DNA from 2 places in the Vibrio metoecus genome. Region 1 is predicted to be linked to the other one. Evidence: riboswitches for the same ligand, from Rfam matches in the RefSeq annotation. Region 1 holds a riboswitch; the other holds the start of a gene.
The links. Region 1 has a riboswitch for thiamine pyrophosphate ahead of thiD (bifunctional hydroxymethylpyrimidine kinase/phosphomethylpyrimidine kinase). Riboswitches for the same ligand answer to the same signal wherever they lie in the genome.

Region 1 (5,938 bases):
TGACTTGACTGACTGCTTGAGTGATATCGATACCTTGCGCTAAAACACGGCGACAGAGATCTCGCTCAGTAATAATGCCGACGACTGGTGTGGAGTCATCTTCTTCATCATGCAGGATCTGATTATCTAAGATCAGTAACGCCGAAACATTTTCATTTGCCATGCGTAACGCAGCTTGCTGGATCGAAGCATTTTTATCTATGGTTGGGGCTGGGTGAGTTAATAACCGCTTGACTTTGCTGGTGATGAGATCGTTTTGCTCTTTTTGTTTCTTAACCGTTTGGCGTAAACGCACCGATTGTTCGACCTCAACGAAATCGGCGAAGCTGTCGAACTCTTCATGCAACTGGTGAAAGAGGGCCTCTGGAATGCAATACAGCAAGGTATCTTCAATCGCCGAGACCGCGAAGGAAACTTGGTTGCGAGTCAATAGCCCCATTTGTCCAAATAAACTGCCTTCTGTCAGTCGGTTATAAAGCTCGCCATGACGGCGATAGACTTCGACTGCACCACTACGAATCAAATACAAATCACTAATGGCTTGTTTGTGTCCGATAATTGGCGTGTCTTTACGAAAATAGGCAATTTCAATCTGTTGAGCGATGTTGGGTAACAGGTTAGAAGGTAGGGCATCAAAAGGGGGATGCTGTTGCAGAAACTGTTGAATCTCGATTAACTCGGCGTCCATGAGGGCTCCTCTCGTTACAAACATCCGTTGAGCGATGTTTTTGGCGGTTTGGGTTGACCATGCTACCTCACTTTACTGCGTGAGGTCTAATCGGAGGGATGGATTGTTTGGGAGTTTATAAAGATAGGTACAACAAAAGGTAACACCCAAAACAAAAAAACCGGCTATTTCAGCCGGTTTTTAGAATGAGCACGGGTGGCGAAATTACATCACCGCAGCAATGCCTTTGCACAGTGGCAGCATGTTTGATTTTGTCATGCCGGCAACGCTGATGCGGCCCGAGCCTACAATGTAGATACCCAACTCTGATTTCAAACGAGCGACTTGTTCTTTATTTAGACCAGAGAAAGAGAACATGCCATTTTGGCGCTCGATAAAGCTAAAGTCTGCGTCTACACCCACTTCTTTCAATGTGTTGACGAACAGTACGCGCATCTCTTGAATACGTTCACGCATTTCAGCCACTTCAGCTTCCCATTCAGCACGTAGCGCAGGGTTATTGAGAATATAAGTGACCACTGCGGCGCCGTGAGCGGGTGGGTTTGAGTAGATAGAGCGGATAATCGCTTTAACTTGTGAGAACGCCGTTTCTGCAACCTCTGTTGAAGGTGCAACCAGAGTGAAAGCACCTACACGCTCGTTGTACAGACCAAAGTTCTTTGAAAATGAGCTGGCAACCAAAATTTCAGAATTGTATTTAGCAAAAGTACGTAGACCTGCCGCATCGTCTTCCACACCCGTTGCAAAGCCTTGGTAGGCAAAGTCAAACAGAGGCAGAAGACCTTTATCGGCAACTAACTTTGCCAACACTTCCCATTCTTGCTCCGTTGGGTCGATGCCTGTTGGGTTGTGACAACATCCGTGCAGAAGTACCACATCACCTTTCGCTGCTTGCTCTAAATCCGCCAACATAGCAGCAAAGTTTTTGTCTTTGGCTTCGGCATCGTAGTAAGCGTATTGCGTTGTTTCTAAACCTGCCGCGTTGAACACACCGTGGTGGTTCGCCCATGTTGGGTTGCTGATCCAAACCTTCACATCACCTAATTGACGTTTAATAAATTCACCAGCGACACGCAGAGCACCTGTACCACCAGGAGCTTGTGCCGTTTTCGCTAGTTTTTGAGTCACTATGTCAGAATTCGCGCCGAACAACAGTTTTTGTACTGCTAAACCGTACTCTGCAGTTCCTTCAATCGTGAGATAAGATTTGGTTTTCTCTGATTCAAGTAAGGCTGCCTCTGCTTTCTTTACGGTAGCAAGAACAGGGGTTTCTCCCGCTTCATTCTTATAAATACCAACACCGAGGTTAATTTTGTCGGTACGGGGATCTTTTTTGAACTCTTCAGTTAAACCAAGTATTGGGTCTGCGGGGGCGGCAACGACTTTTTCGAACATAAAGCACATCCATGTCAAGTTAGGGGTGGGAAGGAATGATTGAACTCATTAAATTTATCGTATTTATACCTTCCTCGAATTCTTGTGACAACAGTACCTGAAAGAAAATATCGAAAAATTTTTACTTGGCTGAGGAATTGGGAATAGCAGGTCATTTTGTGATGTAAATGGCCCAAGCTTTTCAGCTTAGGGCGGTGCCGGTGGTTTGCCTTTAGACTGACCAGATGACAGGGAAGGGGAAAATTCAGCGTGTGTTGGGATTATTACGTATGAAATTTTCAGCCGAGTGGGTTTGCTACTCGTAGCACGCAATATCACTCAGACCTTAGCCTTTAAAATGGGCAACGATAGCGGTAGATATTTCTTCAATAGCCAGACAGGCCTCAATAACTGCAGGAGAATAATGACTGTCCGATCTTGCGAGAGTGAGAGTTCTGGATTTTTTATGCTGAACGAATGGATTGTGTTATTTCACTCTCAACCTTTATGCAACGAAGTTTGCCAATTAGAGGTGAGTGTTTATGGTCAGAGTGTTGCACAGAAATAAGGAAGCCCATGAGTCGCGACTTAAAGGATTTTTCAGTTCAGTTACCCATAAACCGAGATTTGATAACCTATCAAACGCAGGTCAAAGAGAAACTGTATGATTTTAACCATACGCGCCCAGCCCAGCATGCTGAACGGCAAGCGATATTAAATTCGCTCTTGGGTGCGGCAAACGATGTGACGATTGTGCCTCCGTTTTTCTGCGATTTAGGCCATAACATTCATTTCAAGTGTGGTGGCTTCTTAAACACTAACGTCACTATTCTCGATATTGCTCCTGTGACGATTGGAGAATATGTACAGATGGGGCCAAATGTGGTGATCAGTACCGTCGGGCATCCACTGGATCTCGCGCAGCGTGTGTTACCGATTGCGGCTGGCAACCCGATTGTGATTGAAGATAACGTGTGGCTTGGCGCGGGCGCGATCGTGCTTGATGGCGTTACCATTGGTGCGCGTAGTGTGATTGGAGCTGGAAGTGTAGTAACCAAAGACATACCGCCGGATTGTGTTGCCGTGGGGAACCCGTGCCGAGTGATTCGCCAAATTGAGCACAGTGAAATGCCGTCTGAAGCGGAATTAGATGAAATGTGGCGTGATCTCGACTTTATTGAAAGTGATAAATAATCGCTGTCCACCGCATTAAATGCTGTTAAGATGCAGCTCATAGTCGGGGAGCCTGAGAGCGCATGAAAGAGTGCGAATCGAAGGCTGAGATCGCGTAGCGAGACCCGTTGAACCTGATTCAGTTAGGACTGACGTAGGGAACTATCCTCAACAGCTCGTATTGTTTCGCCATTCATCTGCGGTTTGGGATCAGTTCCTGTTTTTCACAGGAGCCTTTATGCCACTAATCTCTTCAAATCCTACCCCTATAGTGCTCACCATTGCTGGATCAGACAGTGGTGGCGGTGCGGGGATTCAAGCCGATATCAAAGCCATATCTGCAACCGGCAGTTATGCTTGTTCTGCCATTACTGCGATTACGGCGCAAAATACGCTGGGTGTTTCTGCCGTTTATCCTCTGCCTTTAGACATTCTTGAACAGCAATTAGATGCTATTTTCTGTGATATTCCGGTATTGGCGGTAAAAATTGGTATGTTGGCAGATGCCCCAATCATCGCTCTGGTTGCCAAGAAATTGCGTCAATATCAACCTAAATGGATTGTGCTCGATCCGGTGATGATCTCGACTAGCGGACATCATCTACTCGCAGAAGATGCCGTTGTCACCCTAAAAAATGCGCTGTTACCGCTTGCTAGCATAATCACGCCTAATTTACCGGAAGCAGCGGTTTTAGTTGGAATGACAGAGCAGGAATGGCAACACAATCCACAGCAGGGCATTGCTGCACTACGTCAGTTAGATACCCAAGCTGTTTTGCTCAAAGGAGGGCATAATCATCAGCAAATGGACAGTGATGATCTGCTTATCGAGGTTGATAATATCCACCATTTCCGCGCGCCACGAATTGCTACCAAGAACACACATGGCACGGGCTGTACACTCTCATCGGCAATTGCTTCCTATCTCGCTCAAGGTCATGTGTTGAAAGACGCTGTCGAGAAAGCTAAGCACTATATTCATCAGGCGATCTGGCATGCTGATCAACTGAAAATTGGTCAAGGTTATGGGCCAGTACACCATTTTTATCTACTGCAAATGGCTAAAAGCCAGCAGAAAAGCCAATAAGAGTGAGCTTGAGGTATAAAAAAAACCGTCTCGCTTGAGACGGTTTTTACATTCAACAGAGCGGAATTAGAAACTCGCGCTGCGTGGGGTGCGTGGGAACGGGATCACGTCACGTACGTTACCCATACCAGTTACGTAAGACACGAGACGCTCGAAGCCTAGACCGAAGCCTGCATGTGGAACTGTGCCGTAACGGCGCAGATCGCGATACCAATCCATGTGCTCAGGATCGATACCGAATTCACGCATACGTGCATCCAGAACGTCCAAACGCTCTTCACGTTGTGAACCACCGATGATTTCACCAATGCCCGGAGCTAATACGTCCATCGCCGCAACGGTTTTGCCATCTTCGTTCATACGCATGTAGAAGGCTTTGATGTCTTTTGGATAGTTCTTCACGATCACTGGCGCTTTGAAATGTTCCTCTGCGAGGAAGCGCTCGTGCTCAGAAGCCAAGTCGATACCCCACTCAACTGGGAACTCAAACGTTTTGCCACAGTTTTTCAGAATTTCGATCGCATCGGTGTAATCCACTTGTGCGAAGTCTGAATCTACAAACTTTTCAAGGCGGGCGATCACTTCGTTGTTGATACGATCGTTAAAGAACTCAAGATCGTCACGACGCTCTGCCAGTACGGCTTTGAACACATATTTCAGCATATCTTCAGCCAGTTTTGCTACGGTGTTTAGATCCGCGAACGCGACTTCAGGTTCAACCATCCAGAACTCCGCCAAATGACGGCTAGTGTTTGAGTTCTCAGCACGGAACGTTGGGCCGAAAGTGTACACTTTGCTGATTGCACAAGCATACGCTTCCGCGTTGAGCTGGCCTGATACGGTCAGGAAGGTTTCTTTACCAAAGAAGTCTTGGTTGTAATCCACTTTACCTGCCTCAGTGCGTGGCAGGTTTTCCATATCTAGCGTTGATACGCGGAACATTTCACCCGCACCTTCTGCATCAGAAGCAGTGATCAGTGGCGCAGAAACCCAGAAGTAACCTTGCTCGTGGTAGAAGCGGTGAATGGCTTGTGCCAAGCAGTTACGAACGCGTGCTACGGCACCGATCACGTTAGTACGTGGACGCAAGTGAGCCACTTCACGCAGATATTCAATAGAGTGACGTGTTTTCGCCATTGGGTAAGTGTCGGCATCTTCAACCCAACCAACTACTTTTACCGCAGTCGCAGCCAGTTCAAACGCTTGGCCAGAAGCTGGAGATTCAACAATGGTACCCGTTACTTCAACAGAGCAACCTGTCGTTAGCTTCAGGATTTCATTGTCGTAATTATTCAGATTATTAGGAACCACGGCCTGAATCGGGTTGAAACAAGAGCCGTCATAGATGGCAAGAAACGAAATTCCAGCTTTGGAATCACGACGTGTGCGAACCCAGCCGCGAACAGTGACTTCACTGTCTACTGCGAGCTTGCCGCTTAGTACGTCATTTACAGGCGCGTAAGTCATGTTTATTACAGTCTCCGTTGAGATAAAAGACACCCCAATGCCATTTGCAGCAATCGTTGCGCAAAAAATAGACGAAACATTGGGTTGTAGAGAGTTTTACAGATTCAACGGAACATATTACCTGTCAATTTGTCAGCTTCAACCTTTAA
Region 2 (5,938 bases), 1.3 Mb from region 1:
ACACCGAAGCTGCGGCAATGTCCTTTGGACATTGGGTAGGGGAGCGTTCTGTAAGCCGTTGAAGGTGAATCGTAAGGTTTGCTGGAGGTATCAGAAGTGCGAATGCTGACATGAGTAACGACAAGGGGGGTGAAAAACCTCCCCGCCGGAAGACCAAGGGTTCCTGTCCAACGTTAATCGGGGCAGGGTGAGTCGACCCCTAAGGCGAGGCTGAAAAGCGTAGTCGATGGGAAACGGGTTAATATTCCCGTACTCAATCAAATTGCGATGGGGGGACGGAGAAGGCTAGGTGGGCCAGGCGACGGTTGTCCTGGTTCAAGTGCGTAGGCTTAAGAGTTAGGTAAATCCGGCTCTTTCTAAGGCTGAGACACGACGTCGAGCTACTACGGTAGTGAAGTCATTGATGCCATGCTTCCAGGAAAAGCCTCTAAGCTTCAGATTTGATGGAATCGTACCCCAAACCGACACAGGTGGTCGGGTAGAGAATACCAAGGCGCTTGAGAGAACTCGGGTGAAGGAACTAGGCAAAATGGTACCGTAACTTCGGGAGAAGGTACGCTCTTGATGGTGAAGTCCCTCGCGGATGGAGCTGACGAGAGTCGCAGATACCAGGTGGCTGCAACTGTTTATTAAAAACACAGCACTGTGCAAAATCGCAAGATGACGTATACGGTGTGACGCCTGCCCGGTGCCGGAAGGTTAATTGATGGGGTTAGCGTAAGCGAAGCTCTTGATCGAAGCCCCGGTAAACGGCGGCCGTAACTATAACGGTCCTAAGGTAGCGAAATTCCTTGTCGGGTAAGTTCCGACCTGCACGAATGGCGTAATGATGGCCACGCTGTCTCCACCCGAGACTCAGTGAAATTGAAATCGCTGTGAAGATGCAGTGTACCCGCGGCTAGACGGAAAGACCCCGTGAACCTTTACTACAGCTTGGCACTGAACATTGAACCTACATGTGTAGGATAGGTGGGAGGCTATGAAGACGTGACGCTAGTTGCGTTGGAGCCGTCCTTGAAATACCACCCTTGTATGTTTGATGTTCTAACTTAGACCCATTATCTGGGTTGAGGACAGTGCCTGGTGGGTAGTTTGACTGGGGCGGTCTCCTCCCAAAGAGTAACGGAGGAGCACGAAGGTGGGCTAATCACGGTTGGACATCGTGAGGTTAGTGCAATGGCATAAGCCCGCTTAACTGCGAGAATGACGGTTCGAGCAGGTGCGAAAGCAGGTCATAGTGATCCGGTGGTTCTGTATGGAAGGGCCATCGCTCAACGGATAAAAGGTACTCCGGGGATAACAGGCTGATACCGCCCAAGAGTTCATATCGACGGCGGTGTTTGGCACCTCGATGTCGGCTCATCACATCCTGGGGCTGAAGTCGGTCCCAAGGGTATGGCTGTTCGCCATTTAAAGTGGTACGCGAGCTGGGTTTAGAACGTCGTGAGACAGTTCGGTCCCTATCTGCCGTGGGCGTTGGAAGATTGAAGGGGGCTGCTCCTAGTACGAGAGGACCGGAGTGGACGAACCTCTGGTGTTCGGGTTGTGTCGCCAGACGCATTGCCCGGTAGCTAAGTTCGGAATCGATAACCGCTGAAAGCATCTAAGCGGGAAGCGAGCCCTGAGATGAGTCTTCCCTGATACTTTAAGTATCCTAAAGGGTTGTTCGAGACTAGAACGTTGATAGGCAGGGTGTGTAAGCGTTGTGAGGCGTTGAGCTAACCTGTACTAATTGCCCGTGAGGCTTAACCATACAACACCCAAGGGGTTTTGTAGTGGACTCAATAAGCTAAGCGCATAAGAATGTGTGTGAGAACGAAAACAGCTTTCCGAATTTTAAGAATTTGCTTGGCGACCATAGCGTTTTGGACCCACCTGATTCCATCCCGAACTCAGAAGTGAAACGAAACAGCGTCGATGGTAGTGTGGGGTTTCCCCATGTGAGAGTAGAACATCGCCAGGCTTTTAATTTAGCACCAAGCGCTAACCAATGCGGAGCGGTAGTTCAGTTGGTTAGAATACCGGCCTGTCACGCCGGGGGTCGCGGGTTCGAGTCCCGTCCGCTCCGCCACTTATTTAGAGCTTAGGCTCACAAGAACAACAGGGGTGTAGCTCCAATTGGCAGAGCAGCGGATTCCAAATCCGCGTGTTGGGAGTTCGAATCTCTCCACCCCTGCCATATATTGAACCTCAGCAGCAATGCTGAGGTTTTTCTTTATCTGTGTTTTGACAAATTCCAGTCAAACATCGTGATACGTGACGTATGTAACTTTTCTTATTTACCATCTATGCCTCCCTTCTTCCCATATTTCTTCTTTTAATTAAATCTATTCTTGCGCTGAAATATCGCACTTTATCATTATGAATGTTTAAAATAGCTTCTCTAAATAATGGAGGAACAAGCATGCCGCTATCTATGTTGGGGTTTATTGCTTTGGGTGGGGCGATTGGCGCTTGTGCCCGCTTCTTAGTCTCTGAAATGTGCATTACTCTTTTTGGCCGGGGTTTCCCTGTGGGAACGCTCACCGTGAATGTTGTTGGTTCATTCATTATGGGGGTTTTGATTGCTTGTGTTGAAAACGAGTGGTTAAGCCCTTACCCGTGGAAACAAGTGATTGGCCTCGGTTTTCTGGGGGCATTGACGACATTCTCTACTTTCTCAATGGATAATGTGCTGTTAATGCAACAAGGAGCCTTTTTTAAAATGGGAGCGAATGTGCTGCTCAACGTGATTTTGAGTATTTCCGCTGCTTGGCTTGGGTTCTACTGGTTAATAAAAAGTTGATAAGTGAAACAGTCATTTTACTTGGTTAACCAATAACCTTTATCTATAATGCTTCCACTTGTCGGAGTGCCATTGGGCTGAGACCGTTTATTCGGGATCCGTTGAACCTGATCAGGTTAATACCTGCGAAGGGAACAAGAGAAGACTCTCTGGGTGACCTATTATTTTTAGTAGCGATCTTACCTGTCGACTCACCTCTTATAGCATTTTTCCGTCAAGCATTTCTCCCTCTTATTAAAAAGGAAATGCTATGTCGAATCGTAAGCAAGCAAGACTGGAAGCTAAACGTTTTATAGAAACTCTTTCAGTTGAACCCTATCCAAACTCTCAAAAGACATATCTTGTAGGATCTCGTACGGATATTCGTGTGCCTGTGCGTGAAATAACCCTCAGTAATACTTTGATCGGTGGTAGCAAAGAGGCACCTATTTTTGAGCCTAACGAGCCGATCTGTGTCTACGACACCTCTGGTGTTTATACTGATCCTGAGCATGATATAGACCTCTATACAGGACTCCCTAAACTGAGAGAGTCATGGATTGAAGAGCGTCAGGATACCCAGATTCTATCTAGCATGAGTTCTCATTTTGCTCGTGAGCGATTGGCCGATGAGACACTTGATGAGCTGCGCTATGGGCATCTTCCTCGGATTCGACGGTCTGCAAAGCAGCGTCGAGTGACTCAGTTACATTACGCAAGACAGGGTATTGTTACACCTGAAATGGAGTTCGTTGCGATTCGAGAAAACTCTCGTCGCCTATCAAATCAAGACCCCAGTTTAACTCAGCAACATGCAGGCCAGAATTTTGGAGCACACCTTCCTGATTTGATTACCCCTGAATTCGTACGCAATGAGGTTGCAGAAGGGCGTGCCATTATCCCATGCAATATTAATCATCCTGAATCCGAGCCAATGATCATTGGTCGTAATTTCTTGGTTAAGGTGAACGCAAATATTGGTAACTCTTCGGTCAGTTCATCTATCGAAGAGGAGGTGGAGAAACTGGTGTGGGCTACTCGCTGGGGTGCAGATACGGTCATGGATCTTTCTACTGGGCGGAATATTCACGAAACACGAGAATGGATTCTGCGCAATAGCCCTGTCCCTATTGGTACTGTACCTATGTATCAAGCATTAGAAAAAGTGAATGGCATCGCTGAAAATCTCACTTGGGAAGTCATGCGTGACACTTTGCTTGAGCAAGCCGAGCAAGGTGTGGACTATTTTACGATTCATGCCGGTTTGTTATTACGTTATGTGCCGATGACGGCAAAACGCATGACTGGGATTGTTTCTCGCGGTGGTTCTATCATTGCTAAATGGTGCCTTTCTCACCATAAGGAGAATTTCCTTTATACCCATTTTCGTGAAATCTGTGAGATTTGCGCGCAATATGATGTGGCTCTATCTCTTGGAGATGGGCTTCGTCCAGGCTCGATTGCTGATGCTAACGATGAAGCACAATTTGCTGAGTTACGTACCCTTGGTGAGCTAACCCAAATAGCTTGGGAATATGATGTTCAGGTCATGATTGAAGGCCCAGGACATGTGCCGATGCATTTGATTAAGGCGAATATGGATGAGCAGCTAAAACACTGCCATGAGGCTCCTTTCTATACTCTTGGACCATTAACCACCGATATCGCTCCTGGTTATGATCACATTACCTCAGGTATTGGTGCGGCAATGATTGGTTGGTTTGGGTGTGCCATGCTCTGCTATGTAACGCCGAAAGAGCACTTAGGATTACCCAATAAAGAAGATGTTAAAACAGGCCTTATTACGTACAAGTTAGCTGCACATGCTGCTGATTTAGCAAAAGGGCATCCAGGGGCTCAGATTCGCGACAATGCATTATCAAAAGCGCGTTTTGAATTCCGTTGGGAAGACCAATTCAACCTTTCATTAGATCCGGTAACAGCTCGTGCTTTCCATGATGAAACTTTACCGCAAGAGTCGGGTAAGGTTGCCCATTTCTGTTCTATGTGTGGCCCTAAATTCTGTTCTATGAAGATTTCACAAGAGGTAAGAGATTACGCTAATCATCAACAAACCTCAGAGACTTCAGTCATTGAATTGACCATGCCGGAGCAATTGGCTCAACAAGGAATGCACGATAAATCTCAAGAGTTTTTAGCCTCGGGGGCTGAGCTCTATCATCCATTAGTTAAAGAATTAGCTGAGGAGTGATGATGGCTCGCTTAGTTTTTCCCCGTCACATGGCTGCATTCACTGGCCGAGTGCAATCAGTGTTGTTTCTGGCTGAAAAGCAGGGATTTTCTATACAACACATCAGCTTAGATGTGGGTGATAGTCCATATTTTGTATTAATCGGTGGGTGTTCGTTAGTGATTGGCAGTGATGTGTGCTCCCCAGAGAACGCAAGTGAACCTTTAGATTATTACATACAGTATTTAGCAGGGCAGCCAGTACATCAGGCCAACTGTACGGTGAAGGTGGGGCTGCCCGATCCGCGTGACGGTGATTTCCAAATAGATCAGTGGCTTACTAAGGCGAACACTCCACAACAGATCTCTTATCCATTTGTTCATACATCATTGAATTATCAGCATAATCAACATCTTGCTTGGGTGTTAGCACTGTTAGCTCTGGATTTTCCTCTTGAGGATACATTGTGTATTGCTCGTGCCGCGATGAGTCAAGCTCTGTATGTTTCACGTGAAACATGGCCGACACAGTGGCAGCATTTTCCTGTAGTCAAAACAGCGTCGCATTCCGTTAAAGTTGTCGCTTTCCCTGCAATCGATAAGGCAAAATTTACACTCTACCCTGTAGTAGACGATGTGGCTTGGATTGAACTTCTATTGAAGCTTGGAGTAACCACGGTTCAATTGCGTATTAAAGATCCATCACGGCAAGACTTGGAAGAGCAAATCTCTCGCGCAGTCAGTTTGGGGCGGGAATATGACGCACAAGTCTTTATTAACGATTACTGGCAGCTGGCCATTAAGTACCATGCTTATGGTGTTCATCTGGGGCAAGAGGATCTGACGTCTGCCAATTTAGAACTGTTGTCGCAAGCAGGATTGCGATTAGGCCTCTCGACCCATGGTTATTTTGAGTTAGTGAATGCGGCATGTATACAACCTAGCTATATTGCACTGGGCCATATTTTCCCCACGACAACTAAA

Region 2: linked by a shared signal. The riboswitch ahead of thiC (phosphomethylpyrimidine synthase ThiC) and the one ahead of thiD (bifunctional hydroxymethylpyrimidine kinase/phosphomethylpyrimidine kinase) in region 1 are both predicted to bind thiamine pyrophosphate.

Annotation. Positions count from the first base shown of each region.
Region 1 is NZ_CP035686.1:1,445,645-1,451,582, reverse strand. Features, by position in the region: gene EPB59_RS06525 (CBS domain-containing protein) at 1-688, opposite strand, end outside; gene EPB59_RS06520 (amino acid aminotransferase) at 893-2,083, opposite strand; gene EPB59_RS06515 (sugar O-acetyltransferase) at 2,639-3,256, shown strand; TPP riboswitch at 3,291-3,413, shown strand; gene thiD (bifunctional hydroxymethylpyrimidine kinase/phosphomethylpyrimidine kinase) at 3,474-4,322, shown strand; gene asnS (asparagine--tRNA ligase) at 4,389-5,789, opposite strand; gene EPB59_RS06500 (methyl-accepting chemotaxis protein) at 5,935-5,938, opposite strand, start outside.
Region 2 is NZ_CP035686.1:2,758,978-2,764,915, forward strand. Features, by position in the region: rRNA gene EPB59_RS12580 (23S ribosomal RNA) at 1-1,753, shown strand, start outside; rRNA gene rrf (5S ribosomal RNA) at 1,848-1,963, shown strand; tRNA gene EPB59_RS12590 (tRNA-Asp) at 1,995-2,071, shown strand; tRNA gene EPB59_RS12595 (tRNA-Trp) at 2,103-2,179, shown strand; gene crcB (fluoride efflux transporter CrcB) at 2,405-2,785, shown strand; TPP riboswitch at 2,838-2,936, shown strand; gene thiC (phosphomethylpyrimidine synthase ThiC) at 3,036-4,976, shown strand; gene EPB59_RS12610 (thiamine phosphate synthase) at 4,979-5,938, shown strand, end outside.